3 regions of the Fusibacter sp. JL298sf-3 genome follow, and region 1 is predicted to be linked to each of the others. Evidence: riboswitches for the same ligand, from Rfam matches in the RefSeq annotation. Region 1 holds a riboswitch; each other region holds the start of a gene.
The links. A riboswitch is a leader RNA that binds a small molecule or an ion and turns the genes downstream of it on or off. The one in region 1 is predicted to bind glycine.
Positions count from the first base shown of each region.

Region 2: linked by a shared signal. The riboswitch ahead of ACR6HW_RS09595 (PTS sugar transporter subunit IIC) and the one ahead of ACR6HW_RS00515 (GrdX family protein) in region 1 are both predicted to bind glycine.
Region 3: linked by a shared signal. The riboswitch ahead of gcvT (glycine cleavage system aminomethyltransferase GcvT) and the one ahead of ACR6HW_RS00515 (GrdX family protein) in region 1 are both predicted to bind glycine.

Region 1 is NZ_CM132608.1:105,468-116,070, forward strand. It holds gene ACR6HW_RS00500 (energy-coupling factor transporter transmembrane component T family protein) at 1-633, shown strand, start outside; gene ACR6HW_RS00505 (energy-coupling factor ABC transporter ATP-binding protein) at 597-1,436, shown strand; gene ACR6HW_RS00510 (DUF1846 domain-containing protein) at 1,419-2,897, opposite strand; glycine riboswitch at 3,300-3,401, shown strand; gene ACR6HW_RS00515 (GrdX family protein) at 3,634-3,993, shown strand; gene trxB (thioredoxin-disulfide reductase) at 4,014-4,961, shown strand; gene trxA (thioredoxin TrxA) at 5,022-5,336, shown strand; gene ACR6HW_RS00530 (glycine/sarcosine/betaine reductase component B subunit) at 5,366-6,652, shown strand; gene grdA (glycine/sarcosine/betaine reductase complex selenoprotein A) at 6,693-7,169, shown strand; gene grdB (glycine reductase complex selenoprotein B) at 7,192-8,502, shown strand; gene grdC (glycine/sarcosine/betaine reductase complex component C subunit beta) at 8,740-10,275, shown strand; gene grdD (glycine/sarcosine/betaine reductase complex component C subunit alpha) at 10,290-10,603, shown strand, end outside.
Region 2 is NZ_CM132608.1:2,000,070-2,010,672, forward strand. It holds gene ACR6HW_RS09550 (response regulator transcription factor) at 1-33, shown strand, start outside; gene ACR6HW_RS09555 (sensor histidine kinase) at 21-1,136, shown strand; gene ACR6HW_RS09560 (ABC transporter ATP-binding protein) at 1,204-2,094, shown strand; gene ACR6HW_RS09565 (hypothetical protein) at 2,078-3,283, shown strand; gene ACR6HW_RS09570 (hypothetical protein) at 3,246-3,887, shown strand; gene ACR6HW_RS09575 (acyltransferase) at 4,079-5,173, shown strand; gene ACR6HW_RS09580 (hypothetical protein) at 5,175-5,396, opposite strand; gene ACR6HW_RS09585 (YczE/YyaS/YitT family protein) at 5,454-6,128, opposite strand; gene ACR6HW_RS09590 (LysR family transcriptional regulator) at 6,253-7,110, shown strand; glycine riboswitch at 7,286-7,379, shown strand; gene ACR6HW_RS09595 (PTS sugar transporter subunit IIC) at 7,447-8,454, shown strand; gene ACR6HW_RS09600 (amidohydrolase) at 8,527-9,699, opposite strand; gene ACR6HW_RS09605 (Tex family protein) at 9,767-10,603, opposite strand, start outside.
Region 3 is NZ_CM132608.1:1,224,223-1,234,825, reverse strand. It holds gene ACR6HW_RS06115 (DUF445 domain-containing protein) at 1-322, shown strand, start outside; gene ACR6HW_RS06110 (GGDEF domain-containing protein) at 404-1,555, shown strand; gene ACR6HW_RS06105 (response regulator transcription factor) at 1,566-1,940, shown strand; gene ACR6HW_RS06100 (chemotaxis protein CheC) at 1,930-2,568, shown strand; gene ACR6HW_RS06095 (diguanylate cyclase domain-containing protein) at 2,549-3,511, shown strand; glycine riboswitch at 3,694-3,774, shown strand; gene gcvT (glycine cleavage system aminomethyltransferase GcvT) at 3,886-4,989, shown strand; gene gcvH (glycine cleavage system protein GcvH) at 5,074-5,457, shown strand; gene gcvPA (aminomethyl-transferring glycine dehydrogenase subunit GcvPA) at 5,459-6,805, shown strand; gene gcvPB (aminomethyl-transferring glycine dehydrogenase subunit GcvPB) at 6,802-8,259, shown strand; gene lpdA (dihydrolipoyl dehydrogenase) at 8,268-9,674, shown strand; gene glyA (serine hydroxymethyltransferase) at 9,676-10,603, shown strand, end outside.

The DNA.
Region 1 (10,603 bases):
AGCATCATCATCGCAAACACTTTTTGGGTGGTCTTAGCGATTATAGGTATTTTAATGGCGCTTATCGCGTCGAGTCGCGTGCCACTAGGGCGTGTGCTACATCTCGCCATGTACCCGGCGTTTTTCAGCCTTTTATTTGCCGTGATGTCTCTTGGAAATGGCCTTGCCGCTGCTGTGACAATCGTTGTAAAAGCTGTCGGTGCAGCACTTGCCATGCTCTTTCTCATTACGACGACACCGTATGTAGATTTGTTTGCGCTTTTTTCAAAATTTATGCCGGCTCTTTTAGTAGATGTTTTTTTTATGACCTACCGTTCTTTTTTCATCCTGCTCGAAAAGATTGAGCACCTTTTGGTCAGTGTCAAACTGCGGGGCGGCTACAAGCCGTGGCATTTGTTTTTAAATTTGAAAACCGTCGCATCATTAATGGGGACATTGATTATCCAGTCCATTGAAATGAGCGAACGCATGTATAAAATCTATGGATTACGGGGATACAACGGCAAAATGCCTACCGTATCCACTAAAAAGTTCAATCTTAAACGCGACGGCGCGCTTATCGTCTTCGGCATCATTATTTTATTAGGAGTTATATTATGGCAGAACAGCCCCTTATTAAAGTCAATTGCTTAAAACACATCTATCCGGACAAAACGGAAGTCAGTCTCTGTGGGCTGGAGTTTCTCGTGAACAAGGGCGAACGCATAACGTTGCTCGGCCCAAACGGCTCTGGCAAAACAACACTTTTGTCACACATCCTTGGGCTGTTAGAGCCTGTAGACGGTACTGTGGAAGTGATGGGTGTAGAGCCGTATAAGCACTTTAACAAGATTAGGAAACACATTGGCGTGGTTTTTCAAAATGTCGACGAACAGATTATTGGACCGCGCGTATACGACGATATCGCCTTTACACTTAGGAGCGACGGGCATCCGCAAGCGGAAATTGACCACAAGGTGATGACTGCGGCGCAGACGCTGAGGATTGAACCGCTTCTTGAGAAGATTCCCCATTATTTAAGCGGCGGCCAAAAGAAAAAAGTTGCCCTTGCTGGCGCATTGGCGGTTATGCCTGAGATCATCATCTTAGACGAACCCTTTGATGCGCTGGATCCAAAATCTAAAAAAGAGATGATTGATATCATTAATCATCTCAATCGAACACATGGTGTCACCATTATCACCACCACACACGACATCGATATCGTGCCTCAAATTGCAGATACCATCTACGTTTTAAGCGAGGGAATGATTGCCGCAAAAGGGACGCCGAAAAAGGTTTTTTCTGATTTAGAACTGCTTGAAAAAGCGCATCTCGAGCCGCCGACACTTACGCGGTTGTTTACCAATCTCAATAAAAAAGGCCTCTCACTTCAAATACCGACGACGGTAGAAGAAGCGGAGGCGCTTTTGCTAAATTTAATAGAAGAGAAGTGATGATGCAAACTCGGGGTCACATGTGATTTCGATACCGAGGTTGCGGTAAGTTTGCTCATTGGCTGCGGCGACTATCGTAGTCGAGTGCGCTTGGCAGCTTTGCAGTCTAAACAAGTTGTCCATAGCCACTTGAACAATAGGGTTGAACGCTGCGCTAATGCTCAGTGCAATAAGAACTTCTTCGCAATTTAAAGCGACATTTTGACAATTGAAATGTTGCTTTTTTAATAGAATAATTGGATCTAAAATTGCCGGAGAGAGCAGGTGGATGTTTTCGTCGATGTTGGCGTGGTGTTTTAAGGCGTTGATAAGCGCGGCTGCTGTGGCATCCATAATGGCACTGGTCTTTCCGGTGATAATGGCGCCGTCATCTAGTTCCAACGCCACGACCGGCGTCCCTTTTACTTCTGAAGCCGTCCGAGCAGGGGCGACAACTTTGCGATCCGTCGGCTTTAAATAGAGTTCTTCCATAATGAGTTTGCTGCGGTTGTAGGTGTCGAGGTCGACATACCCTTTTTTGTATTCGCAACCCGTTTTAAAATAGCGTCTTATAATTTCTTGTTTAGACGCTTCTTGTACGACGTCATCGTCGATGATGCCGAAGGCGATGCGGTTGACCCCCATGTCTGTAGGAGACTGGTACACACTGGCCTCTTTTGTTATTTTCTCTATGATGCGCTTCAGCACTGGAAATGTTTCAATGTCTCGGTTGTAGTTAACCGCAACTTCATTGTAAGTTTCCAGATGAAACGAATCGAGCATGTTCACATCTTTTAAGTCCACAGTTGCCGCTTCATAAGCGATGTTCAGTGGGTGCTTAAGCGGCATGTTCCAGACGGGGAAGGTCTCAAACTTGGAGTAGCCGATGTTGTTGCCCTTCTTGTGCTCGTGGTAGAGCTGATTCAGGCAGGTGGCGAGCTTACCGCTTCCAGGGCCGGGTGCCGTAACCACGACGATAGGTTTGGTGGTTTCGATATACGGATTTTGACCGTAGCCTTCGTCGCTGACAATCGTATCGACATCATTTGGGTAGCCCTTTGTAGAGCGGTGTGTGTAGACCTTTATCCCCTTGTGCGTCAACTTGTTGATAAAAGTCTTTGAAGACGGCTGGTCGTCAAATCGCGTGATGACGACGCTGTTTACAGATAAATCATAAGCTCTTAAGTCGTCTATCAGCTTAAAGACGTCCACGTCGTAAGAAATGCCGAAGTCACCTCTTATCTTATTGCGCTCAATATCGCCGGCGTAGACACAGATGACCACTTCGGCTTTATCTTTCAACTTGTGAAGCAATTTGATTTTAGCATTTTCATCGAAACCGGGGAGAACGCGTTTGGCGTGCATGTCAAAAAGCAATTTTCCTCCGAATTCCAAATAGAGTTTGTCATAGTGATTTACGCGTTCTAAAATGTATTTTGACTGTTCTTCCAAATACTTCTCTGCATCAAAACCCTTTTTCATATTTCCTCCAGTTCGTACTATACCTCGTAACAACAAAGCCTATTGTATCATGTTTTTGAGTGTAGAAACACTCTTGACACGATAAAAAGTTTTGCTTATGCTGAGAGTGAACCCCTTAAAATTCAAAGGTGGGCGGGGTGAAAATCAAACCGCTACAGCGGGTGATAAAAAAAGGTGAGAAAGTGCTTTTGATGGCTTTATAATGTAAGAAAAAAGCAACGATATAATTTATTATTTTATAAATGATATGACTTTAGAACGCTCCGGTTATTTTTTTAACAAAAACGCAAAAAACGCAAGATTTCTATTGCATTCTGTCGGTTTATTATGTAGAATAAGACCTGTAAGATAAATCGATGTAATACTCTTATTATTTTGATTAAAAAATTATATAAAAGCTGTATGATGAGTAAAAGAGAGCGCATTATAATGCCGCCGAAGGGACAAGTTGAAGTTTGCCAAAATTTTAATGAAATTCTCAGGCTAAAGGATTTTATTTCGGACAGAACTCTGGAGACAACAGGGAAAACGGGGGCGCGTTTTTCCTGTTTTTTTTAGCGGAGTTAGAGTGAAAGAAGAAATAAGTAGGCTGATTCAATGCCGGCTGTTGCTGGAATTGTTATTGAATAATAGGCGTTCTTTCAGACGGTTCAAATCACAAATTTGAGCGCTTCGGTCATAGGGCAAACGACGAGGCACACGCTACTGAAACGCCTGTGTTATTTCGAGAGGTTATATGTTTATAGTCACTAACAATCCAAAGGTAAAAGATTACTACGAAGCGGAAAATATCCAATTTGTAGAAGGGAGTTATTACGACGTGCTCGTGGCCATTCGCGACCTAATTCACGTCAATCACAAGCTCCTGACGCATCCGCTTTCAGGCAGCATTAAGCCGAATGAAACCCCGTATAAATCCGTTGCGGTCGAGCCGTCGAATGTATTTGATATGGAAGGGCTTCATCTTATAGAGAAGGCAATAGAAACGTACCGCAAATTACAAAAGGACAGTGCGACGCCAAACTGGACGCCGCGCATTAAAGAGGATTTCATGGTGATTGATTACGACTTAATCAAAAATGCCATTAGAAAATAACGATATAAAGGAGAGTTACCATGTCAAAAGTATACGATTTAGTCATCATCGGTGCAGGCCCTGCCGGATTATCTGCAGGTCTCTATGGTGCTAGAGCTATGATGAGCACATTGATTATCGAGAAAGACAAAACAGGCGGCCAAATAGTAACAACTGATGAAGTTGCCAATTACCCGGGTTCTATTCACGAAGCAACCGGCCCAAGTCTAGTTGCGCGCATGGCCGAACAGGTAGATGAGTTTAAGGCTGAAAGAGTTAAAGATTCAATTGTAGACTTTGATTTTACAGGTAAAATTAAAACCCTCGTCGGCGAAAAGGAAACGTACAAAGCGAAGTCGGTTATCATAGCAACCGGTGCTGTTCCTAGAAAGCTCGGCGTACCGGGAGAAAAAGAATTAACAGGTAAAGGCGTTTCTTACTGTGCAACATGCGACGGCGCATTCTTTACTGAAATGGAAGTCTTCGTCGTAGGTGGCGGCGACTCAGCAGTAGAAGAAGCTATTTTCTTAACTAAGTTTGCAGACAAAGTCACAATCGTTCATAGAAGAGACGAACTCAGAGCGGCAAAATCTATTCAAGAAAAAGCATTTGCCAACCCTAAGATCGACTTTATGTGGGACACAAAAGTCGCTGAGCTCAAAGGCGACGGCATCTTAGAATCAGCGGTATTTGAAAACGCAAAGACGGGCGAAAAAACAGAGTACTTTGCAGATGAAGACTTCGGCACTTTCGGCATGTTCGTCTTCACTGGCTACTTGCCGTCAACGACGCTTTTCAATGGTAAAATCGATATGAACGAGCAGGGGTACATCGTTACAGACGATCAGATGCGCACCAACATCGAAGGCGTATTTGCTGCAGGCGACTGTAGAGAAAAAGTATTGAGACAAGTGATTACAGCAACGGCTGACGGCGCTATTGCAGCTGTTGTCGCTGAAAAATATATTGAAGACACAGATTTTGAATAAGTTTGTCATCCGGCGTACAATGATGCGCCGGCATCACATATAATCTTAAGGAGGCACATTATGTTAGCGGTAGATAAGTCTAATTTTGAAGAAGTGGTATTAAAAAGCGAAGGCGTTGTTTTGGTAGATTTCTGGAGCGAAGGTTGTGAGCCGTGTAAAGCGCTTATGCCGGATATCGAAGCTTTAGAAGCAGCTTACGGCGATGTGACGTTCACAAAGTTGGATACTGCTAAGAACAGAAGATTAGCGATTAAAGAACGCGTTTTAGGTCTTCCTACCATAGCAGTCTACAAAGGCGGTCAAAAAGTTGACGAAGTAACAAAGGAAGATGCTACAAAAGCCAATGTAGAAGCTATGATTAAAAAATATATCTAGTAGTTAAATCTATGAGAGGAGGTGACTCTATGCGTCTTGAGATTGGAAATATCTTTATTAAGGACATCCAGTTTGGTGAGGTGACATCTGTTAAGGATGGTACATTGTTCATCAACAAAGAGGAGATGATCAAAGAAATTTCTAACGATGACCATATTAAGTCAATTGATATCGAGCTGGTGAGACCTGGCGAGAGCGTAAGAATCACACCGGTGAAAGATGTCATTGAGCCTAGAGTTAAAGTTGAAGGAAACGGGGGCTTGTTCCCGGGCTTCTTAAGTAAGGTGGATATGGTAGGCGAGGGTCGTACGCACGTATTAAAAGGTGCTGCAGTCGTCACTACTGGTAAAATTGTTGGTTTCCAAGAGGGGATTGTCGATATGACTGGCCCTGGTGCTGACTACACGCCGTTTTCAAAAACATGCAACGTCGTTGTGATTGCTGAGCCGGTAGACGGTTTAAACCAGTATGAGCACGAAGAAGCTGTCAGAATGGTGGGCTTTAAATCTGCCAAGTATTTAGGTGAAGCGGGTAAAACAGTAGAACCGGATGAAGTGAAAACTTATGAAACAAAGCCGATTCTGGAGCAAGCGAACCAATACCCTGAACTGCCTAAAGTTGCCTATGTGTACATGCTTCAAACACAAGGCCTTCTTCACGACACGTATGTTTACGGCGTCGATGCGAAGAAGATTATCCCAACTTTGATTTACCCGACAGAAGTTATGGACGGTGCTATTGTTTCAGGTAACTGTGTTTCAGCCTGTGACAAGAACCCGACTTACGTGCATCTCAACAACCCTGTAATTCACGATTTGTACGAAGCACATGGTAAAGAGATCAACTTCCTCGGTGTCATCATCACAAATGAAAACGTCTACCTGGCAGACAAAGAGCGTCATTCTAATATGACGGCGAAATTGGCTGAGTACTTGGGTGTCGACGGCGTTATCATTTCTGAAGAAGGCTTCGGAAACCCAGATACAGACCTGATCATGAACTGTAAAAAAATCTCTGCTAAAGGGATTAAAACAGTTATTTTGACAGACGAGTACGCAGGTAGAGACGGTGCTTCTCAATCGCTTGCCGATTCAGATCCGTCAGGAGATGCTTGTGTAACCGGTGGTAATGCAAACATGACAATTGTATTACCAAAACTCGACCGCATCATCGGTCACATTGATGTTGTAGACGTTATCGCAGGTGGTTTCGACGGTTCGTTAAGAGCAGACGGAAGCATTGAAGTTGAAATTCAAGCCATCACAGGTGCAACCAGTGAAGTTGGATTTAACAAAATGACTGCGAGAACTTACTAATTACAATTAAAAAACTAAAATAATAATAGGAGGCAATACGATGAGCCGTTACTCAGGAAAAAAAGTAATCATCATCGGTGACAGAGACGGTATTCCGGGTCCAGCGATCCAAGAATGTCTCGAATCGCTTGATTGCGAAGTCATCTTTTCATCAACAGAATGTTTTGTCTGAACCGCCGCAGGCGCGATGGACCTTGAAAACCAAAAGCGCGTTAAAGACGCCGTAGATAAATACGGTGCTGAAAACGTCGTGGTAATCATAGGTGCAGCGGAAGCCGAAGCTGCTGGTCTAGCAGCTGAAACAGTAACAGCAGGCGACCCTACTTTTGCAGGCCCTCTTGCTGGTGTAGCTTTAGGATTAAGCGTTTACCACTCTTGTGAACCAGAATTCAAAGACGAGGTAGATGCAACTGTATATGATGATCAAATAGGCATGATGGAAATGGTTTTAAATGTTGATGAGATTATCGAAGAAATGCAAAGCATTAGAAATGAATTTTGTAAGTTTAACGATTAATTAATTAAGGAGGGATGCACCGATGGGTAAAACTAAGGTTGTCCACTATATCAACCAGTTCTTCGCAGGCCTCGGCGGTGAAGAAAAAGCGGATATCGAGCCACATGTGCTTAATGAACTTCCTCCAATATCAGCTCAGCTGAATACAAAGTTGGGCGATGATATTGAAATCGTAGCTACAGTCGTTTGCGGGGATTCCTACTTCAACGAAAACTTGGAGAAAGCTCAAGCTGAAGTGCTGGAGTTAATCAAGGCTAATAATCCGGACTTAGTCATCGCTGGTCCTGCATTCAATGCCGGTCGTTACGGTATGGCATGCGGTAATGTAGTGAAGATGGTTCAAGAAGAGCTCGGCGTTAAGGCGTTCACTGCGATGTACGAAGAAAACCCAGGTGTAGACGTGTTTAAAAAGGACATCTACATTATCAGTACAGCGAATTCAGCTGCCGGTATGAGAAAAGCTATTCCTGCAATTTCTAAGTTTGCAGTTAAGTTCATTAACAATGAAACACTTGGTACACCTGCCGAAGAAGGCTATATAACACGCGGTGTACGCGTGAACCAATTTACTGAAGACAGAGGTTCTACGAGAGCGGTTAAGATGTTGGTTAAGAAGTTGAAAGGCGAGAGCTTTGAGACTGAGTACCCAATGGCTGTATTCGACAGAGTAGATCCAAGTCCTGCGGTAAAAGACATTACAAAAGCGAAAATCGCCATTGTAACGTCAGGCGGTATTGTACCAAAGCACAACCCAGAGCGTATAGAGTCTTCATCTGCGTCTAAATACGGGAAATACGATATTTCTAAATTAGACACAATAACTGAAGCAGATCATGAAACAGCACACGGTGGTTACGACCCTGTTTATGCAAATCAAGATCCTAATAGAGTAATTCCTGTTGACGTTCTCCGCGATATGGAGAAGGAAGGCAAAATCGGTGAATTATTCGGTTACTTCTACACAACTGTCGGTAATGGTACGTCTGTTGCAAACTCTAAGAGCTTTGCAGCTGAAATTGCTAAGGATTTGAAAGCCAACAATGTTGATGCTGTCATCCTTACCTCAACCTGAGGCACCTGTACGCGTTGCGGTGCAACGATGGTTAAAGAAATAGAAAGAGCCGGATTCCCAGTTGTACACATGTGTACAGTTGTACCGATCTCTTTAACAGTTGGCGCGAACAGAATCGTTCCGACAATTGCAATCCCATACCCACTTGGGGACCCATCTTTAGAGGCGAAAGAAGAGAAGTCAATTCGTAGAAAAATGGTTGAGAAGGCACTCGTTGCTTTCGAAACTGAAGTTGACGGACAAACAGTCTTTGAAGACTAATGACGTCGTGACCTCTTTAGAGCTTTAAAGAGGGGGAGAAAACTTCGCCGTCCGGTGAAGTCTTCGAGCAGCACGCGTTGTGTTCATAGAGTCCCGGCTGGACAGTGTGTTCAGCTGGGACCTTTATAAGATTGAAAGAAACCTTTCATAGGATGACTTTATAGAAAATAATTGCGTTCAAAACGCTCTTAGGCATGAACCCTAAGAGTTGTGGACAAATTCTTTTGGAGGTGCTTTATGACTAAGCCAGTTTTGAAAAATGCAAGTTATATTCTCGTGCACACGCCGGATATGATTGCACATAACGGAACAACAGCAGTTGTTGAAAAACAAACCAATCCACATTCAGAATACCTAGGAAAAATTAACGACGCGATTCGCCCTTATGAAGAAGTGATCACTTATGCACCGAATCAAGTCTATATCGGCAATCGTCAACCAGAGTCGTTAAATGCAATTGAAATGCCTTGGTGTGCACATCCTGTAGAAGGTGGCCGCTATGGTAAGTTCGGTGAGATTATGCCTCAAGAAGAATTTATCGGCATGTTAAAAATTGCGGATTCTTTCGACCTCGTTATGTTGACAGAAAGCTTTACCGCATCTGTTGTCGAAAAGCTTACCGCCAATGAAATGTTCTCTGAAAAAGAACTTGCAGTTTTTAAAACAGGCGAATCAAAAGAAGCGGTTATCGCGCAAATCAGCGACCACCACGCTGAGGCGCTTTACCATGCTGGTGAGCTCGTCGGTTGCGTTAAGAAGGCGCATGACGTCGACACCAACTTGACCGCACACATCATGTTTGAAAACCTCGTTGTTAAAGCTTCAGGTGTATTAGCGGTTAAGCACCTTATGAAACAAACAGAAGTCAATCCAGATGAAATCGAATACGTTATCGAGTGTTCTGAAGAAGCTTGTGGCGATATGAACCAAAGAGGTGGCGGCAACTTCGCTAAGTCGATTGCTGAAGGCTGTGGCCTCGTCAATGCAACGGGTTCCGATACAAGAGGTTTCTGTGCAGCACCGACACATGCTTTAATTAACGCCAGTGCACTTGTTAAGTCCGGCGTATTCAAGCACGTTGTCGTTGTCGGCGGCGGTGCAACAGCGAAACTCGGTATGAACGGTAAAGACCATGTGAAAAAAGGCCTTCCGATTTTAGAAGACACAGTGGGCGGTTTTGCCGTTCTCGTATCTGAAGACGATGGTGTATCGCCATACGTGAACACAGATCTCATCGGTAGACATACTGTGGGCACAGGTTCTTCACCTCAAGCGGTTATCACCTCTTTGATTACACAGCCACTGGATAAGGGCGGTCTCAAAATCACAGATGTCGACAAGTATTCTGTGGAAATGCAAAACCCTGACATTACAAAACCTGCCGGTGCAGGCGATGTCCCAGAAGCGAACTACAAGATGATTGCAGCACTTGGCGTTAAGCGTGGCGAACTCGAGCGCTCTGGCCTTAAAACCTTTGTTGAAGAACACGGTATGCCTGGCTTCGCACCGACTCAAGGCCATATTCCATCGGGTGTTCCTTACATTGGATTTGCCATTGACGCGATGAAAAACGGTGAAATAAACCGTGCGATGATCGTCGGTAAGGGCAGCTTGTTCTTAGGACGTATGACAAACCTATTTGACGGTGTCTCTTTTGTAGTGGAAGCAAACAAAGGCAAAGAGGATGCTGTTCAAGCCGGTTTCGATGAAGATAAAGTCAAATTGATGATAGCAGACGCAATGAGAAAGCTTGCTGAAAACCTATCTGAATAGAGAGGAGGCATACTATGGAACTCAACAAAATCGTTGGAAATGCCTTTTTAGAAATTGCCGATGCTATTGAGACAGGTCAATTTGGAAATACAAAAAAAGTGGCATTGACGACATTGGGCAGTGAACACGGCGAAAAAACCCTTATTGAAGGGGCTCTGTTGGCCAAGAAAATGTACCCGGATATGAAACTTGTTCTTATCGGACCTCAAAATACATCGGGGATTGAAACACTTGAAGCCAATACTGAAGAAGAAATGTACAAAATTATGGAATCGCATTTGGATTCCGGCGAAATTGGCGCATGCGTTACCATGCACTATAATTTCCC
Region 2 (10,603 bases), 1.9 Mb from region 1:
GTTTGGGGGGTGGGGTACAAATGGATTGGATAGACAGCCGGTGGTTACAACTCAAAAAGTTATTTCTAACAGGAGATTTAAAGCGGTCTTTAACCGCCTATTTTCTCTCGATGCTCGTCATGGTCTACACCTTCCACTTCATCGCCGATCGGGTGCTCTCTCACTGGATTGACATCATGGTGCACAACGCCACTCACCCTTATATTCAATATGTTTCGCCATGGCTCAATCGCCTGCTGTGGCTTCGGACTTACGACGTGTTCTTTTGGATTCTTCTAGGCACCGTCGGGGCCACTAGGATGTTCTACCGACATCGAATCCGTGCGCCACTGGACCACATCGCCGTACAAGTGGCACATCTGAAACGCAACGACTTGACGTTTGGCAGTGCCTCTACCGGCTGTGACGAACTGTCTGCCGTCTGTACACAGTTGGATAGCGTGCGTCGAACGCTATCGGATACTTATTCGGGATTTTGGCGACAAATCCAAGCGCAGAGGCAAGTTCACAAAGCGCTTGCCCACGAGGTTCGTACGCCTATTACAGTAATCCAAACGCAGACGGAGCTGCTCGCCCTCAAACACCGGCGCGGCGTTTTAACCGATGACGCACTGGACGCCTTTGTCCGGCAGTTGTTGCATCAAACCCGTAAACTTGAAAAACTCACTGAAAAAATAACGGCGACAACGGCGCTGAAAGACGGTTTCGCACAAAAGAAAGCCCTGACGGCAAAGGCCCTTCAAGCCCTCATTGAAAACGAACTTCATACTGTAAAAAGCACCGCTACCTATCAGTTACCTGACGTCGTGTACCACCTAGACGCCCATACGGTACTCACCGTGCTCCAAAACCTCCTCAGCAATGCGACGCGCTACGCCAAGACACGTGTCCACATCGATGTCTCCCTTGACGAAAAAAGCGGTTTGTTGGCATTTGTGGTTAAAGACGACGGCGAAGGGTTCTCCGATAAAGCCCTGCTCGACGCCTGTTCGCCCTATTTCTCCGAGTCAGACGGCCATTTCGGCCTCGGCCTCTTCCTCTGTCGCACCCTCTGCGAACAACACGGCGGTCGCCTGACTTTGTACAACCACTTTGAAGGCGGTGCTATGGTGCAAGCACAATTTTACGTCCTTTAACCCCTTGTAGAGAATTTGTAGAGATTTGTCGTGTATACTGATGCCATTAAACCAAAGGAGCCTACTGATGAAAGAAACTCTTGTAATTCACAACCTCAGCCACCACTATGGCAAAAAGAAGGCATTGGACGACGTCTCCCTCGCCATCGGCAAGGGCATGTACGGGTTACTGGGGCGAAACGGCGCCGGCAAAACGACCTTGATGAAACACATCGCCACCCTGCTCCCCGTCAAATCCGGAACCATCGAGCTCATGGGCGCGCCCCTCAAGGGCGATGCCGCCTCGCGCGAACAAATCGGCTATCTGCCTCAAACGTTTTCTATGTACGCGTCGATGACTGCCTACGAGGCGCTGGACTACCTCGCCGTACTGTCGGGACTGGATGCCGCCACTCGAAAGAAACGGATTCCCCACGTCCTCGAACAAGTCAACCTCACCCAAAGCCGCCATGTAAAAGTCAAGGCGATGTCCGGCGGTATGAAGCGGCGACTGGGCATTGCACAAGCCATTTTACACGACCCGAAAGTCATCGTCGTCGACGAACCGACGGCAGGCCTCGACCCCGAAGAGCGGGTTCGTCTTAAGAGCCTTCTGGCAACGCTGTCTAAGGACAAAATCGTCTTGCTGTCGACACATATCGCCAGCGATATTGAAGCCATCTGCGACCACGTCGGCATCTTAGATGCCGGTCAATTGATTTTTGACGGCGCACTAACCGCCCTTATCGCCGAGGCACAAGACAAACTGTATAAATTTGATATCCCGTTTTCAGAGCGCGAAGCGTTTTCTCAAAAGCACCGAATCCTCTCTATGACCCCCACAGAAACGGGGTTAACCGCTCGCTTTGTCTCAGAGACACATCCTTTTAAAGGGGCACTTCCCGTCACCCCGACTGTTGAAGACGCCTATTTGTACAAACTGATGACAGCAGGAGGTGCTTATGTCCCTGTATATTAAAGAGCTGAAAACCATCGGAAAAAGTCTGACCTACTGGGTTTTCGTCGTCGTATTGGCACTGAGCATCTTCACACAGCTCGACGGCGAGAGCGTCCTCACAGCCCCTGTCGAGGGGTCCGGCAGCTACGGTGAACTTCCCAGCGACGCCGAAGCCGACATCATTAGGAACGGCATCGAACGCCTCTTTATCGAGTCGTACTACAACAGTTTTTCAACCTACCCACTTGGAGTTTACAAGGAAGTAACGCTACCTGAGGAAGCGCTGAGTGAAATGCACGCCTACATTGAATCGGTTACCGGTATGCCCTACGCCGAGATTAAAGCGCTCCACGCCGAAAACGCCTCTACACAAAGGCCGTTTGCCTTATCGTTTGAGGCCCAAACCACGCTGCCGCTCTACTTTGCTCAAATGAACGCCTTTGATACCGCCCTAGGCGGCGGTTCCTATTACAGTACCGATGCCTTAAAAATTTTCAGCACCCGACCGCGCACCTATGAAGAAGCGTACAAAGATTACAGCGATACACTTGAGCACGACCGAGTAACCGGCAGCTACGCTCGTCTGTTTTCAGACTACATGGGCATCTTTCTCGCCATCTTTCCCGTCTTTATCGTCGTCACTGTGGCGCTGAGAGATGGGCGACACAAAGCCCAATCGGTTGTTTTTTCAAGGGCCTCTTCTTCTGTGAAAATTATTTTCTCAAGGTACTTTGCCATTGTGACCCTCTGCTACCTCGCCACTTTGGTGCTGTCGATTATCCCCACAGTAGAAAGCGTCTATCAGGCGCAAATTCTCGAGGTTCAACCCGACTATCTGGCCTTTTTTAAATACTGCACCGGTTGGCTTTTGCCCACCATCTTGTTCGTCGTGGCCTTCGGCTACTGCCTTACGATGCTTTTGGGAGCCATTCCGGCCATTTTAGGTCAATTGTTGCTTTACTACATTGCGCTTAACGCCAGTGGCGGCGTCTTGGTGGGCTATGTTGGCCGCAGCCTCATTCCGCGATTTAACGCACTGGGACAGTACGCCGTTTTTGAAGGCATGTACAGCCAACTGGTCGTCAACCGACTGCTCTACACGGCACTTGCCCTGGCCTTTCTTCTGTTAACAGTGGCCGCTTATGAGATAAAGCGAAAGGGGGTTCTCGGCCATGTGGCGTTATTTAAGCATCGGAAACAGTCACTTTAAGCACGTTCTGATTCGCTACCTCGCCGCCGCATGTCTCTATTGCCTGTGTTTACCGGTGCTTGTACACACTCAGAACCTCGGGGCGACAGACGTCGCCAAGGTCTTAGAAGTTTACGCCCTGTGGGTGGGACCCCTTATTATGGTTTCTGTATACACCCCTGAACTCGATAGCGCTATCGACGAGGTGGTATCGACGAAACGAACCGCTCGGTACACCGTCTACGGCATTCGGCTCCTTCAGAGCGCTGTAGCAATGGCCGTTGTACTCGCCTTGTTTTTGCTCTATCTCCGCTACAAAGGGAACCACTTTGACTTCGCGCTGATTTTTACAGGGGCATTTACCACAGCGACTTTCTTAGGGGCCATCGCCATGACGACACTCCAGTTTACGCGTCAACTCCCCACGGCTTTTATGGTGGCCACAGGGTACTACTTGCTCAATTTCGGTGCAGGGGCAAAATACCTCGGCGATCTCTACCTTTTCAGTATGTCCAAAGGCCATTTTGAGCCCAAGTTAGTCATGGGCGCAGCCACTGCGGTTTTAATCGCCGTTGCGTTTTCAAGGAAATCGTTTGGCACTTTTTACAATTACATTACAAAATAGCTGTTATATTAAAAAAAGAGATGATGCATATGAACAATTTGTCATCTCTTTTTTGGTGCGTTTAGGTTATACTAGTGAACTGTACCGTCTAAAAATAGCCTCTGTTTTAAGCAAAAGGCACTATGGCGGAAATGTTACACACCGCCGCTGACGACCAACAGCGCGGGGGACTTATCTTTGGGAGGATCTTCATGTCATCATCTAATCGCAAACGCCTTGAGGCCTTGGATGTCACTCGAGGCATTGCCATTTTAGCCGTTGTCCTAATACATACGACAGCGCCGTCTGTTGCCCTACACGCACCGGGTACAGCTTCTTTTAACGCCATCTACACCCTCAATCGACTGCTTCAGTTCGCTGTGCCGTTGTTCATTATGATCAGCGCCATTGTGGCCACCTACGCCGCGGAGGACATTCATTGGCCCACTTTTTACAATAAAAAGTGGTTGCGAATTGCAGTGCCCTACCTCGTGTGGTCGCTGATTTACATCGTCAAAAACCTGTTGACGCGTCCAAATTATATAGAAAAACTCACAAACGTCGGCGATTTGGCTTTTATCTTTTTAATGGGTAAAGCCCACCCGCACCTTTACTACCTGTCGGTTCTCATGCAGTTTTTCATCTGCTTTCCCTTAATTCTCATGTGGGTGCGCAGAACGCGCCTCACACCGTTACAGTGGACAGCTGTCGCAGCTTTGCTTCAAATCGGCATCTACTGGCTCAACCGGTTGGTAATTTACGAGCATTTTAAATACCCCGCCAGCCTGTACATCTGGTATTTGTTTATCAGTTTAATTGGCGCTTACATCGGCCATCACTACGAGGCCCTCAAGGTGCGCTGGCACGACTACAAACGGGGCATTATCTCGTTGGCCGTCACCAGCGGTGCACTGAACCTAGCCCTGCTGTTCCGATTTACCTATACGGGAGAAATGAACACTTTTTATCAGCTGATGGTTTGGTATGTATTTGTGACAACCGCTTCGCTCTGCATCATCGCACTGTCTGAAAAAATACATCAAAATTTGAAGCCACTTTCAAACGGTCTCAGCGTCATCGGCACTTACGCGTTTGGCATCTACTTGGTTCACCCGCTGATTTTAATGGTGGCCTTCAGAGCCAGACGCTTCTTACAGCTACCGCTGAAACCTTCTGTGGTGCTGTGTATTTTCGCAGGAACGGTTTTCCTCGCCCTTGGACATGCATGTGCGACGACCCACTCGTCTCTCGGACCGACTGTGGGTGCAAAAAAGGGGACGGTTCTTTTGTACCGGAAAACACTATAATTTACCATTTTTGAACCCAATAAAGCAGGTGTCCCGCATCGCAAAGGCCTTTTGTCGACAGCGGTTCACCTGCTTTTCTCATTGCGCCGAAGTTTCCCTCGCCGCGTTTGCCCGGTGTATGCACCAAAGGCCTGCGATGTGGGGCGTGACGTCTGTACTTGCGGCAGAGTCGGTTCTCTAAAACGGCGTGTTTAGAGGCCTTCACACCTGCTTTTGGTTGCATTTCATTTCCATATTTTAGGATATTTCGACACAAAAGAACCGTCCCTTTAAAGAGGGGCTATCGCATTTGTGTTGCTTTTTCCGGTTTTCTAAGGAGCTCGCCCAATGTGCGTTGTCGCACTCTCGAGGCGTCAAATCCCGTCCATTTAAACATCAAATCGAGTACTTTTCCACCTAGAAGTGCCAGTACAACTGTGCCGACGCCAAAGGGGCCGCCGAGCAAGAGGCCAAGTGCTGTAACGGTGATTTCAATGGCCACTTTTACCACGACAACCGGCTTGCCCGTTATTTTCATAATCAGTAGCATCAGACCGTCTCTCGGACCTGCGCCGAGACCACAGCTCATATAAACAGCCATGCCGTACGATAAAACGAACAGACCGACGATACTGAAGAGTATTTGTGAAAGCAGGCCGTGTGGCGTCGGTACCAACTGTGTCGCCTCCAATAAATCTATAAAAAATCCAACGAATAAAATGTCACAAATTGTGCCGAGACCTGGGTAAGATTTCATAAAGAACATCCCGATGATAATGACGATGCCAATCAGCTGACTCCAAACGCCAAATGAGATGCCCGTCGCATTTGTCAGTCCGGCATTTAGTGTGCCCCAAGGGAACAAACCGATGTTGGCGTGAATCATAATCACAGTGCCCAGTGCCGCTAAAAAAAGGCCAAAAATAAGTTTGCTCAATAAGAAGTAAGTCCTTCTACTCGTAAGTGTTTTTTTCATTTTTCTTCACACTGAACCTTTCTTGTATTGCTAAGTCAATTCGATTATAATGACATTGAAGCCATAAGTAAAATGAATGTTTTTAATGGCCATCATGAAAAAATTTCATCCATTCGAGGTACATATGAAATACCGAATTTTCAAGCAAATTATGACCAGCGGCAACTTCACGAAAGCCGCTGAAGCACTGAATATGACACAGTCTGCGGTGAGCCACGCCGTCAGTGCTTTAGAGAGGGAAATCGGCTTTACACTCTTTGTGAGAACTAAGCAGGGTATTCGCCTCACAGAAGACGGCAAACAGTTGTGGCATCACGTCGAAACTCTCGTCGCTGCCGAAGACCGTCTTTACAACCAAATTCACGCCATGAACCGACTGGAGATGGGCACGCTGCGCGTCGGCAGTTTTACCAGTGTGTCGTCACGTTTTCTCCCCAAGATTTTAAAGGCCTACGACGCCAGATACCCCGACGTCCAAGTTGAAATTTTCGATGCAGATTACGACCGCATTATGGAAAAGCTTCATCAGGGTCGCATCGACGTCGGTTTTCTCATAGAAGATTACATCAAAAAAGAGCACCACTCATTGCCGTGCTTTAAAGACGAAATGGTCGTCGTCGTTCCTTACGACATGGATCTCAGCCAAATCGACGACATTGCTCTCAAAGATGTTGAAAAGTATCCGTTTATTATGCCGGACAACAATCAGGATGTGTATTTAAAGCAGCTTTTGGCAGAAAATCACGTCCTGCCTAGAATAAAGTACAAGTTTCAGCTGATGAGCACTGTTTTCGCCATGGTGGAGGCCGGTCTCGGCATTACCATTGTGCCGGATTCGACGCTGCTCAAAACCAATTACAACGTGGACTTGATTTCGCTCGATCCCCCTGTTTACCGAAACATCCACATTGTCGCCAACAAGACACAGATGCATTCCCCTGTCGTCAAATCTTTTTTTGAAGTGGCCAAAAGTATAAAATAATTTAATGGCGGTATGTATTGACACGTGACAACTTCTTGTTGTAAACTAGACGAGAATTAAATAGTGGATGATGATTGATTGGAGAAAAGTGGGCAAATGCCCATGCACCGTAGGAGAAAGAAAAGCGACAGGCCCAAGAGCGCTTTTTGAAGCTTTCAGGTTATTTACAACAATCGGACACAGCTCTGGAGAGCGTCATTCAGTTGACCATCGAAGAAGCAAGCTGCGCAGGCAGTGAATCTTTCAGATAAAAGGACAGAGTATAATCGGCATTCTTTGTGTTGCCCATTATACCTATGTCCTTTTTTTAGTGTCATGATTTATGGAGGGGGATTTATGGAGATTGTAAAAGGAATGGGACTTTTGTTTTTGACATTGGGGATATTCTCCCTGTTTAGCCTCAAGGCACCCAAGGGGCAGAAAGCCATGTCGGGTCTTGCCAATGCGGCAATTGCCACTTTTCTTGTGGAGGCGATTCACAAATACATCAGCGGCGACTTTTTAAGCAGTGCCTTCTTGGGCGAAGTGGGCACTGTGGCCGGCAATATGGGCGGTGTAGCGGCGGCTGCACTGACCATGCTTCAAATGGGCGTTTCCCCTGTTCTCGCCGTAACGGCAGGCGTCGCCGTCGGGGGATACGGTATTTTGCCGGGGTTTATCGCAGGGTATAGCCTAGGACTCTTGGCGCCGAAGCTTGAAAAATACTTGCCGGAAGGCCTCGACATCATACTCAGCGCCCTGTTAATCGCACCTATGGCACGGGGCATCGCCTTTGCCACCACGCCAATAGTCGATTCAACACTGGCCAATATCGGCGGCACCATTACCATTGCAGCCAGTCAGTCGCCTTATCTGATGGGGCTTCTTCTCGGGGGCATTATGAAAGTTATGTGCACATCGCCGTTGAGTTCCATGGCGTTGACGGCGATGCTCGGTCTCACAGGACTGCCTATGGGCATTGCGGCGATCGCCACTGTCGGCGGCTCTTTTACCAACGGCATCTTGTTCCACCGATTGAAGTTCGGCACCGGCGGCAAAGTGGTTGCCGTCATGTTGGAACCGCTGACACAAGCGGATATCGTTACGCAGAACGCCATCCCCATCTACACGTCGAACTTTATGGGCGGTGCCCTTGCCGGCCTTTCTGCGGCATTCTTCGGCATTGTCAACAACGCCCCTGGTACGGCGTCACCGATTCCGGGTCTACTGGCACCTTTCGCTTTTAACCCGCCGCTACAGGTGATGTTGGCTGTTGGATTTGCCATAGCAGGTGGCACTTTAGCCGGACTCGTCGGCTCCGCTTTCTTTAAAACACGCAAAAAAACGCAACCTTTAACTGCTTAACAATAGCGTCCCCCGGGGGCGCAAAAAAAACAGCCTGACATCTTTAAAATGTCGGGCTGTTTTTTGTGTGATTTATTCAGCAACTGAAGCGTCCCTATGGACGATTTCACCGTCTATGAGGGTGTACAGCGCATGGGCTTGCAGGTCAAACGGGTGTCTGTCCCAGATGACGAGGTCTGCATCTTTTCCGGCCTCGAGGCTGCCGATGCGCTCATCCAGTCCTAGGATTTCCGCCGCGGTGATGGTAATGGCCTTTAGTGCCGTTTCCTCATCGAGCCCTGCTTTGTGCGCCAGTGCCGCACACATCGGAAGGGACTGAAGCGGAATAACCGGGCTGTCTGTCATGATGGCAAACTTCACACCTGCTTCGTGGAGAACTCTCGGCGTGTCGAACGATTTATTGGTCAGCTCGAACTTGCTCTTGTTTCCAAACGTCGGTCCCACCACCGCAGGGTAGCCTTCCTTTGCCAAGTGCTCGGCGATAAGATGCCCTTCTGTACAGTGTTCAAGGGTCAATTTTACGCCGAACTCTTTTGCAATTCGAATGGCTGTAAAGATGTCATCTGCACGGTGTGCATGCGCTTTAAGCGGCATTTCACCGTGTACAACAGGCAACAGCGCCTCAAGTTTCATATCAAAAGCAGGCATCTTGGAGACGTCTCCCGCCGCCGCTTTAATCTTTTTATTGTACTCAAACGCCTTAAACAGCATCTCTCTCAGGCAAGCCGCCGTACCGAGACGCGTCGACGGCATCGATTTTTTAGCGTTGTAAACGCGTTTGGGATTTTCTCCAAAAGCACATTTCATCGCCAGTTCTTTGGTGACGACCATATCGTCGACGCGGTTGCCTTTGAGTTTTAATACGGTAAATGTGCCGCCGATGACATTGGCGCTCCCCGGCCCTGCGGCAGCAGTTGTCACCCCACCTGTCAGCGCTAAAGCAAACGCTTCGTCCATTGGGTTGATGGCGTCGATTGCTCTTAAATGCGGTGTTACAGGGTCGGTCATCTCATTGCCGTCATCGCCTTCGAAGCCTATGCCCTCTTCAAAGAGGCCGACGTGGCAATGTGCGTCGATAAATCCCGGGAAGACAAACTTGCCGTCGGCGTCGATAACCTGAGCCCCTTCAGGCGCTGTTAAATCCGTGCCGATTGCTTGAATGGTCTTGCCGTCAATGAGCACGCTACCACCTGGCACAATCCCCTGTGTGATGGTATAAAGCGTTGCATTTTGAATCAGTAACATAATACCCCTCCTAGCTATTATTTCGATACTCTAAAGAAATTATAGCATATTTAGGATAAGACCGCGTTTATTTTTCGATATTTTTCATAGAAAGTGCAATTTTTCCGCGTTTGTAATCGACGTTTAAAATGCGTACTGTAACGGGATCGCCCACAGAAACCACTTCCATCGGATTTTTGACAAATCTGTTGGAGAGCTCCGATATATGGACGAGGCCGTCTTGTTTGACGCCGATGTCCACAAAGGCGCCGAAGTCGACGACATTTCGCACGGTCCCCGGTAAAATCATGCCTTCTTCGAGGTCTTCCATCTTTAAGATATCGCTTCTAAAAATCGGTTTCGGCATTTCTTCACGTGGGTCTCGGCCGGGCTTTTTCAGTTCTTCAACGATGTCTTGTAACGTCAATTTGCCGATGTCCATTGCGTCGGCCAACTTGCCGATGCCGCCAAAGGCGCGCACGCGCTCATCGATGTCTGAAAAACCACTTTGCCCCATGGCGTCAATGGCGTAGTCCAAGGCCGCCAACAACGCTTCTGTTACCCCATAGGATTCGGGGTGAACGGCAGTGTTGTCCAGAGGATGCGCACCGTCTGCAATCCTGAGGAAGCCGGCACATTGTTCAAAGACTTTGTCGCCGAGGCGCTTGACTTTCAACAGCTCTTTTCGCGTCTTGAATTTGCCTTTTTCATCGCGGTACGCCACGATATTTTTTGATACGGTGGCCGAAAGACCTGCGACGTAATTGAGCAGCGACGGCGTCGCCGTGTTCAAGTCGACACCGACGTTGTTAACACAGTCTTCGACGACGTTGCCCAGTTGTTCTGTGAGGCGTTTTTGATTGACGTCGTGTTGGTACTGACCGACGCCGATGCTCTTCGGATCGATTTTAACGAGCTCAGCCAG
Region 3 (10,603 bases), 1.1 Mb from region 1:
TGTCGAAATCGTTAAAGAAAAAATGCCGGCAATGGTGCCGAGCATGTTTAGAGGGATGATTTTGAATTATGTGCATGACATCATTGCCTCAGAAGGTGAGCGCTTAATCAATGAGCTTTCTGAAAAAGTCATTCATCACGCCACTGACAAAATCGACATGGCGCAGATGATTGAAGACAAAATCAACGCCTTCCCAATGGAAGAGCTGGAAGCCCTCGTTATTAGAATAGCACAAAAAGAACTTAAGCACATCGAGTACCTCGGCGGTCTCATCGGGTTCTTTATCGGGGTTCTACAGTGGGTATTGGTACTTTTGATTTAGTCGTTGATGCACTTTGGGGATAATGATATACTCTAGTATGGGACAAAAGTAGGTTAAGCTTAACAGCAACGAGGTAAAACAATGGACGCACTCATCTTCACAGGATTTATTCACAGTATCTCTTGGCTGATTACTGAATACTGCATCAATAGGAACAACGCCGCAATAGGCTTGAGACAAATGGCAAAAGCGCTGTGCTTGCAGGCCGTCAATCTGGGACTCTTCGTCTTTGTATTGGAACTGCCTTATATGCTCGCCATCGTTATGCTAATCGTCTTTCAAGCTTTAATCGATTACGCAGTCTTCGAAAACAATATGGTGTATTCCCTGTTTATCACGGCGCTTTTTTTCGTTTCAGTCGTATACGGGCGCATGCTTTTACAGGGCGGGTTTTACTTTTTGTTTAAAGGTGAAAACGCAGCATGGCTTGACGGGACGGTTACCGTGCTCATCTACGCGGCGACTGTTGTCGGCGCGTGGTTTTTCAGCCCTTATGCGACGTTGATTCACGACACATTACACATTAAGCGTCGATTGGCGGCATTTTTAGTTGTTTTAAACGGTTTTTTCCCCATGTTGGCTTATGGCACTTTTGCCTTTATCAAAAGTACACTCAATCCGGCGATTTATTTTGTGCCGAGGGCTTATAAAATAGGGTTGGTTGTAGAAATCTTTTTCTCAACGATGGTTTTGTTTTACTTTGTGATGTCTTTTTTGTTGCTTTATTACTATATGAAGTACAAAAATAAGTCTGAGTTCGACGATATGACGAAAATTTACAACAAGACGGCAGGGTTAAATCGATTGAATCTCTTGCTTCAAAAGTCGAGAGTCCATCAAAAGCCCTTGGCCGTGGCGTTTATAGATGTAGACGCATTAAAGAAAATCAACGATGCTTACGGACACGATATGGGGGACATCGCCATAATTAAAGCCGCAGAGATGATGCTGGCCAATATTCGTCAAACAGATGCCTTGTTTCGATATGGTGGCGACGAGTTCGTCCTCGTCCTTTACGACAGTGACGAAGCGATAGCAGACAAGTTCTTCGCGCGTATAGAAGAGGCGCTTTTAACGCTGAGTGCCTCAGAAGACTACCCGTTTGTAGTGACGTTTAGCTATGGGGTTCAAGTTTACAAAGGACGCGAGACAGTAGACGCTGAGACCTTAATTATGAAAGCCGATCAAGAAATGTACAGGAGAAAGTTTTCGAAAAAAGTACCTGTGTGCTAAGGAGTTTAAAATGAGAATTGTAATAGCAGATGATGCTTCTTTTATCAGACAAATTATTCAGCGCGTCGTCCGTCAGAAATTCGATGCGGCAGAGATTGTCACATGTGAGAACGGCGCAGTTGCTTATGAAGCGATACGAGCAGCTCAGACCGACTGGTTGATTACCGATTTGCTCATGCCGGTTATGACGGGACAAGAGCTGATTAAAAAGCTTAGAGGAGAAGGACATCTGCCGAATACAGTGGTGATTTCGGCAGATGTGCAGCGCGGGACAAAAGATGAGCTCAAAGCGCTGGGTGTCGAACACTACATTAACAAGCCGCTCAATCCGGAAAAGTCGGCAGCACTAGTGGCTTTAATTGAGGGAGAAGGTCATGCTGAATGAATTGCAAAAAGACCTGCTTAAAGAGTATGTCAACGTCTTTATCGGAAAAGCGGCGGGCATGTTGTCTGAGATGGCCAATCAGCGCGTACTGCTCACCGTTCCGGAAGTGGAAGTCATCAATACGACCTACAACATAGACCGTCAAAGTGGTCTTTTTAAACACGGCCATATTGTTTCGTCCTCCATGCAATTTGGGGATGATTTTAATGGAAAAGCCCTTTTGATTTTTAGTGCAGACAAGGCCAAGCTCTTGGTGGATTCTTGCCTCGGCATCGAGCCCAGTACAGGTCAAAACCAAGACATGGCGTTGATGGATACCGACTTCGACGTCTTAAAAGAAATCAGCAACGTCATACTTAATTCTGTTGTGGGCGAGTTTTCCAATCTCGTTGAAACCACCGTCGAGTTTACCATTCCGGATATTGAACTGGTCTTTGTCGGCGAAACTGAACAAGTAGAGGTTTTAAAGAAGAACGTCTATATGCTGTTGATGCATACGAGTTTTACCCTAGAGAAGACGGCAATCGACGGGGTCATTATCATTGCGCTGGGAGTCAACTCCCTCAAACGCCTCATCGATCGATTAGACGCCGTAATAGGAGCATGCGATGAAGACTTTTATCTATGATCTTCTGGACAAACTCAACATGGGCATCGTCGTTATTGACGACGCGTTTAGAGTGGTTTATGTCAACCGGTGGATTGCTTCAAAAATGTCGGTGTTATCGGATTCGATTGTCAGCCATTCCCTAGAGGCGCTGTCCGATAAGTTTGCCTTACCGGCTTACCGAAAAGTGGTTGAACAGGTCTTTGAAACCGGTCGCGGCCGCTTTCTTTCAGGTGCCATACACCAGTCGTTTTTTGTCGGTGCTGACGATTTGGCAGGTGACAGCATCCGTCAGAATCTTCAACTGGAGAGACTGAATTATCAGGGGAAGCGCGTCGTTATGATACAGGTGACCGATGTGACAGCACACAACTATAAGGTCAAACACATGCGGCATTTTATAAAAAAACTCGAGGTGGAGAATTCGAGTATTAAGCAAAGTGAGGTGCAGTCGCGCATAATGGCGTTACACGATGCACTGACGCAAATCCCCAATCGGACTTTCTTTTTAGAGCGTCTAAAAGAAACCGTCGCATTAGCAGATGAAAAGGCGTCGGCTTTTGGTTTGTTTTTTATCGATATGGACCATTTAAAGCCCATTAACGACACTTATGGACACCAAGTGGGGGACGATGTGATTAAGACGTTTGCCGAACGCCTTAAAGAGAGTATTAGGAGTTCGGATTTCGTGGCGCGCCTCTCAGGCGACGAGTTCGCCATTATTATGACGCATGAAAGCAGCCGAGCGCATCTCGAAATGGTGGCGCGTCGTATTCTGGAATCGGTCAGGGCCCCTATATATGCAGGGGGACATACGATTTATCTGACGTGTTCCATCGGGATCGCGCTTTATTGTGGAGAAGACGTTTCGGAAGAGGCTTTAATCGACAAAGCGGACCGGGCTTTGTACCAAGTTAAGCGGAACGGCCGGAACGGTTATAAGTTCTATACGCAAAATTTATAAGAAAATTAGAAAAAATCAAAATTGATATTGAAAAAACTGTTTCAAAGGCATACAATGACAGTAGAACAAACATATACCGTTACCATTTGACGATGATGTGAGATATTCTGCAAGAATAGCCGAAGGCGCAAGTTGTATGTCTGCCGCATATGATGAAACTCTCAGGCCCCATAAGCGTTATCTGATGGAACTCTGGAGAGCTCTACAATTCATGTAGCACCGAAGGCGACGAAACGCTCAGGTAAAGAAACAGAGGCGTGCAAGGCAGCTTATAGCTATTCTTGTGCGTTTTTTTTATATCATCATAGCAAAAATCGCATAAAAACAGTTGCTGGGGGTATAAATCTCCTAGTGATAAAAAAGGAGGCATTGAAATGGAAGCAGTAAAGAAGACAGCGCTTTATGAGGCTCATGTCAAAGCCGGCGGCAAGGTCATCGACTTCGCTGGGTACGCGTTGCCCGTACAGTACGAGGGCATTATGGAAGAGCACGAAGCGGTGCGAACGAAAGCGGGCATCTTCGACGTATCTCACATGGGTGAAGTCGAAGTCAAGGGTGAAGGGGCTGAAGCATTTGTTCAGAACCTCGTTACCAACGATGTTACGCTCCTCGAAGACCGTCAGATTCAGTACGCCATGATGTGTTATGAAGACGGTGGTGTCGTAGATGATTTGCTCGTCTACAAGTACGACCGCACACATTTTTTCCTCGTCATTAACGCCAGCAATGTGGCCAAGGACTACGAGTGGATGCAGAAACAGGCAAAAGGCTATGAGATCGATTTGAAAAATGTGTCGGAAGACTATTCTGAAGTAGCCCTTCAAGGACCGCTCGCCCAAGAGATACTTCAAAAACTTACCGACAAAGACTTGAAAACCATTGGCTTTTTCTACTTTGATGAAGCGGTTTCAATAGATGGGATTTCCTGCATTGTATCGAGAACCGGCTACACAGGTGAAGACGGTTTTGAAATATACACAGCCAATGAGAACATCGTGGCGGTGTGGGAAAAACTTATGGCTGTCGGCGCGCCGATGGGGCTAAAACCGGCGGGACTCGGTGCAAGAGACACACTGAGATTTGAAGCGACATTGCCGCTGTACGGCAACGAAATAGACAAAGACATTTCACCTTTAGAGGCGGGATTTGGCTTCTGCGTCAAGTTGACAAAAGACGCATTTATCGGAAGAGACGCGCTGATTAAGCAGAAAGAAGACGGTCTGAAGCGCAAAATTGTCGGTTTTGAGATGGCCAAAGGCATTCCGAGACACGGTTATCCAGTGCTTAAAGACGGCGAGACAATCGGTCACGTGACGACGGGCTACTTGTCGCCGACGCTTAAGAAGAACATCGGATTGGCGCTCATCGATGCCACTTATGCCGTTATGGGTGACGCCATTGAAATCGGCGTCCGAAAAAAAGTTATGCCTGCGACAATTGTCAGCAAACGTTTTTATCAAAAAAACTACAAGAAATAGTATAAAAAAGCGTAAGCTTTTTTAGTATAGGGCGACAGAGCGCCCTTTTCATACAAAACACTTTGCAAAAACGAGGAGGCTATTATGAAAATCGTAAATGGACTTTATTACACGGAAGATCACGAATGGGTAAAAGTTGAAGGTAAAAAAGGTTGGGTTGGCATCACGGATTTTGCACAGGATGCGCTAGGTGACATCGTCTATGTCGAAATGCCTGAAATCGATGAAACATATGATGCAGAGGACAACTTCGGTACGATTGAATCGGTTAAGGCGGCATCGGATATGTTGATGCCTGTGACCGGTAAAGTTGTCGCTGTCAACGAAGCACTCGACGATGATCCGGCACTTCTCAACCAAGACGCTTATGCAAATTGGATTGTCGAAATTGAAATCGAAGATGAAGGGGCTTTGGCGTCATTGATGGACGCAAAAGCGTATGAGGCGTTCTGCGAAGAGGAGGCATAATATGTTCCCATATATTTCTCACACTGAGCAAGACATTAAGGCGATGCTCGATCGCCTGGGGCTCGACAGTGTGGATCAATTGTTCAGTGATATACCGGCTTCAATTCGCCTCGACAGACGTCTGGACATCAACCCGCCGCTTTCGGAAGTTGAAGTACAGAAGCAACTCGGCAAGTTGGCACAGAAGAACTGCGCAACAGATGCCTTAGTTTGTTTCAGGGGGGCAGGCGCCTACGATCACGCCGTCCCAAGTGTCGTCCATCACATCACGTCGAGGTCTGAGTTTTATACCGCTTATACCCCTTATCAGCCGGAAATCAGCCAAGGGACGCTGAGAGCTATTTTTGAGTTCCAAACGATGATTGCGAACTTGACTGGGCTTGAAGTATCCAACGCCTCTATGTACGATGGGGCGACTGCAACTGCCGAGGCGGCAATGCTGGCTGCCGGCAGCCAAAAGGGCGATACGGTCGTTGTATCCGAAGCCGTTAATCCCCAGACGCGAGAAGTGGTAAAAACTTACATGCGCTTTAAAGACATCAAGGTGGTAGAAGTGCCTGTGGACAGCGATGGCAGAACTGATGCTGCGGCACTTGAAAGCGCCGTTGACAGCAGTACTGTCGCGGTGATTATGCAATCTCCAAACTTCTTTGGCGTCGTTGAAAATCCCGAAAGCGCCGTGTCGCTAGCACATGACAACAAGGCGTTGATGGTACTGAATGTCGACCCGATCTCACTGGGACTGTTAAAGACGCCCGGTGCTTATGGCGTAGACATCGCCGTCGGAGAAGGGCAGCCCCTGGGCAACGCTTTAAACTATGGCGGGCCCTATCTCGGGTTCATGGCCTCTACGAAAAAACTGATGCGCAAGTTGCCGGGACGTATAGCGGGACAAACGGTGGATGTCGATGGCAAACGCGCGTTTACTTTGACGCTACAGGCGAGAGAACAACACATCCGTCGTGAAAAGGCGACGTCTAATATTTGCTCAAATCAGGCACTTAATGCACTTGCAGCAACTGTTTACATGGGATTGCTCGGCGCTGACGGCCTGAGAGAAGTGGCAGAACAGTCGGCGAAAAAAGCGTATTATCTCAAAGAAAAACTCGAAGCGACAGGTAAGTTTAAGCTGGTATACAATGCGCCGTTTTTCAGGGAGTTTGTCATGGAGACCACTGAAGAGGTAGAGCGCATCAACGAAGAGCTCGCGGCCAAAGGCTTTTTGGGCGGCTACAACCTCAACCGCGATTACGAGAGCGATCAACCGCGGGTGTTGTTCTGTGTCACTGAAAAGCGTACCAAAGAAGAGATGGACGCGTTTGTCGAAGCATTGGAGGCCATCTTATGAAGAATTACGATAAATTGATATTTGAACTGTCGGAAACAGGCAGACGCGGCTATAAACTGCCGCCGTCTGAGGTCGACATGGACATAACGGCTGTGTTGCCAAGTGATTTGCTAAGAGAAGAAGCGCCTGAACTACCGTCGGTAAGCGAACCGCAATTGGTCAGACACTACACCCGATTGAGCAATTTGAATTTCGGTGTCGACACCGGTTTCTACCCACTGGGTTCGTGTACCATGAAGTACAACCCTAAAATCAACGAAGATATGTCTTCGCTGACGGGCTTCAGCACATTGCATCCGCATACAGAAGGGCCGCTGGCACAAGGGGCCTTGGAACTCATGTACGATTTGGCGGGTAAGCTAAGTGAAATCGGCGGTATGGACGCGTTTTCGCTACAGACTACAGCAGGCGCTCAGGGTGAGTTGGCTGGTTTGATGATTATCAAAGCCTACCATCGTAAAAATGGCGATACCAAGCGGACGAAGATAATCGTGCCGGATTCGGCACACGGTACCAACCCTTCCAGTGCTCACGTCGCAGGTTTCGATGTGGTGGAAGTGAAATCGGCACCGGACGGTTCTGTCGACCTCGACAGCTTAAAGAGTGTTTTAAGTGACGAAATCGCAGGGCTGATGTTGACCAACCCGAGCACACTCGGTTTGTTTGAACGCAACATCGTCGAGATTTCAAAGCTGGTACACGAAGCCGGCGGTCTGCTTTACTACGACGGCGCCAACCTCAACGCCATTATGGGCAAAACCCGCCCCGGCGATATGGGATTTGATGTCGTTCACTACAACTTGCACAAGACGTTTACTACGCCACACGGCGGCGGTGGCCCAGGAGCCGGCCCTGTAGGGGTTAAAAAGCACCTCGAACCGTTTTTGCCGAAACCGGTGGTTGCTAAAGACGGCGACCGATATTTCCTCGATGAAGCGCGGCCGGACAGCATCGGTCGCATGAAGGCCTTTAACGGCAACTTCGGCATATTGGTTCGCGCCTACACCTATATTCTGACGATGGGGGCAGAGGGGTTGAAACACGCTTCAGAAATGGCGGTTCTCAACGCCAACTACCTACAGGCTCAGTTAAAAGAGCATTACGCACTGCCTGTAGACACCATCTGTAAACACGAGTTTGTTCTCGCCGGTTTAAAGGACGAGTATTCTGCTTGTAGCACATTAGATGTGGCCAAGCGCTTGCTCGACCACGGTTTCCACCCGCCGACCATCTATTTCCCACTGATTGTTCCAAACGCGATTATGATTGAGCCGACGGAAACGGAGACGAAAGAAACGCTAGACGCCTTTGCCGATGTCATGATTCAAATCAGCAAAGAGGCGGCAGAAACACCTGAAGTGCTTAAAGAAGCCCCGACGACTACGATTATCCGACGTGTCGACGAAGTCGCTGCAGCACGTCAACCGGTGGTTAAATGGGAGAAGACTAAGTAGGAGGCGTTATGCAAAAAAAGGTTGCCGTCATCGGTGGCGGTCCAGGGGGCTATGTAGCGGCCATTCGCTTGGCCCAGCTGGGCGCGGAAGTCACCTTAATTGAAAAGCACAAAATCGGCGGCACCTGTTTGAACTACGGGTGCATACCGACAAAGACGCTGTACAAAAACGCAGAAGTCCTGCGGACATTAAACGACGCCGAAATCTTCGGCGTCACCATTGAAGGCATGCATGTCGATGCCGGTAAAATAGCAGCGCGCAAAAACGAAGTCGTGCACCAATTGGTGTCGGGCATCGAGCAGTTGATTAAAACAAACGGCATTGAAGTGATTGAGGGAACGGCAGCCTTTAAAGGTGCGGGCGAACTCTCTATTCAACCGGAAGAGGGCGCTGTATACGAGCGCACCTTTGACGACGTGATTATCGCAACGGGCTCTGTCCCTTCCCTCCCACCGATAGGGGGGCTCGAGACAGAAGGCGTCGTGACGAGTAAGGAACTCTTGGATTTTAAAGAAATTCCTAAAAAGCTCATTGTCATTGGCGGCGGTGTTATCGCCATGGAATTTGCCTGTATTTTTTCTGCACTGGGTGCAGAAGTTGAAATGGTTATTCGAAGTGACCGCTGTCTGAGAGAAGTTGACGGGGAAATCGCCAAGCGTTTCACCGCATCGCTTAAGAAAAAAGGCATTACCCTTCATAAAAACGTGCAGATGGAGCAGATTGAAAAGACCCCAGAGGGGGTGCGACTCGTCGGCCGTCAGAAAGAGGCACCAGTTGCTTTTGAAGGCGATACACTGTTGGTTTCCACAGGAAGAAAGCCTTATTTTGAAGGGCTCAACCTCGAGGGCATTGGTGTACAGACGGAAAAGGGGATTGTCGTAGACGCCCATTACAAAACGTCTGTAGACCACGTTTACGCCATTGGCGATGTCAACGGACACATGCTCTTGGCTCACGCCGCCTCGCATCAAGGCATCACTGCGGCAGAAGCGATTATGGGTATTGAGCCCGAAGGGTACAACGATGTCGTGCCGAACTGTATTTTTGTATTCCCTGAAATTGCCTGTGTGGGTCTCGACGAAGAACGTGCCAAGGCGAAGGGCGTTGCCATCAAAAAGAGCAAGTTTCCCTTTGTGGCAAACGGCAAAGCGCTCAGCATCGACGAGACAGAGGGCTTTGTAAAAGTTATCACCGATGAGAACGACATCGTCCTCGGCGTGCACATCATGGGGCCGCATGCCTCAGACCTTATACATGAAGGGGCGCTGGCCATCACTCAAAAATTACACGTTAGCGAAATCGGCAAGACCATCCATGCGCATCCGACACTGGGCGAAGCTTTTGCCGAAGCGAGCATGGGCATTTTAGAAACCGCCATTCACTTGGCGCCTAAAAAAAAGAAAAAGGAGAGATAGCATGAACTTAGACATTATCAAACAGCAAGACCCTGAACTGTACAAATCCATGGCGCTCGAACTTGAAAGACAGCAAAACGGGATTGAACTCATTGCTTCTGAAAACTTCACGAGCAAAGCGGTTATGGCGGCAATGGGCTCGCATTTGACCAACAAATACGCAGAAGGCTATCCCAATAAGCGCTATTACGGTGGTTGTGAATATGTAGATATCAGTGAGGATTTGGCGCGCGATCGCCTGAAAGAACTCTTTGGTGCAGAACATGCCAATGTCCAACCGCATTCCGGTTCAGGAGCCAATATGGGCGTGTACATGGCCGTTTTAAAGCCAGGTGACAAAGTGCTGGGGATGAACCTGTCCGACGGCGGTCACTTAACACACGGCAGTCCGGTTAACTTTTCCGGAAAGCTCTACAATTTCACGTCTTACGGCGTCGATGACAATGGGTTTATCGACTACGAGGCGTTGAGAAAGCAGGCGCTTGAAGAAAAGCCTAAAATGATTGTCGCCGGTGCCAGCGCGTATTCGAGAATTATAGATTTTGAAAAATTCAGAGCGATTTGCGATGAAATCGGTGCGTACTTGCTCGTGGATATGGCACATATCGCCGGTCTCGTTGCAGCGGGCATCCATCCCAATCCGGTGCCATATGCGGACTTTGTCACCAGTACGACACATAAGACACTAAGAGGGCCTAGAGGCGGCATTATCCTCTGTAAAGCGGAATACGCCAAAGCGGTGGATAAAACCATATTCCCAGGTATTCAAGGTGGGCCTTTGATGCACGTTATCGCCGCCAAAGCTGTCTGCTTTAAAGAAGCGCTGTCAGACGATTTCAAAGCGTACCAAAAGAAAGTGGTCGAAAATGCGGCGACATTGGCGGAGGCCCTCAAGGAAAAAGGGTTCCAAATCGTCTCAGGCGGAACGG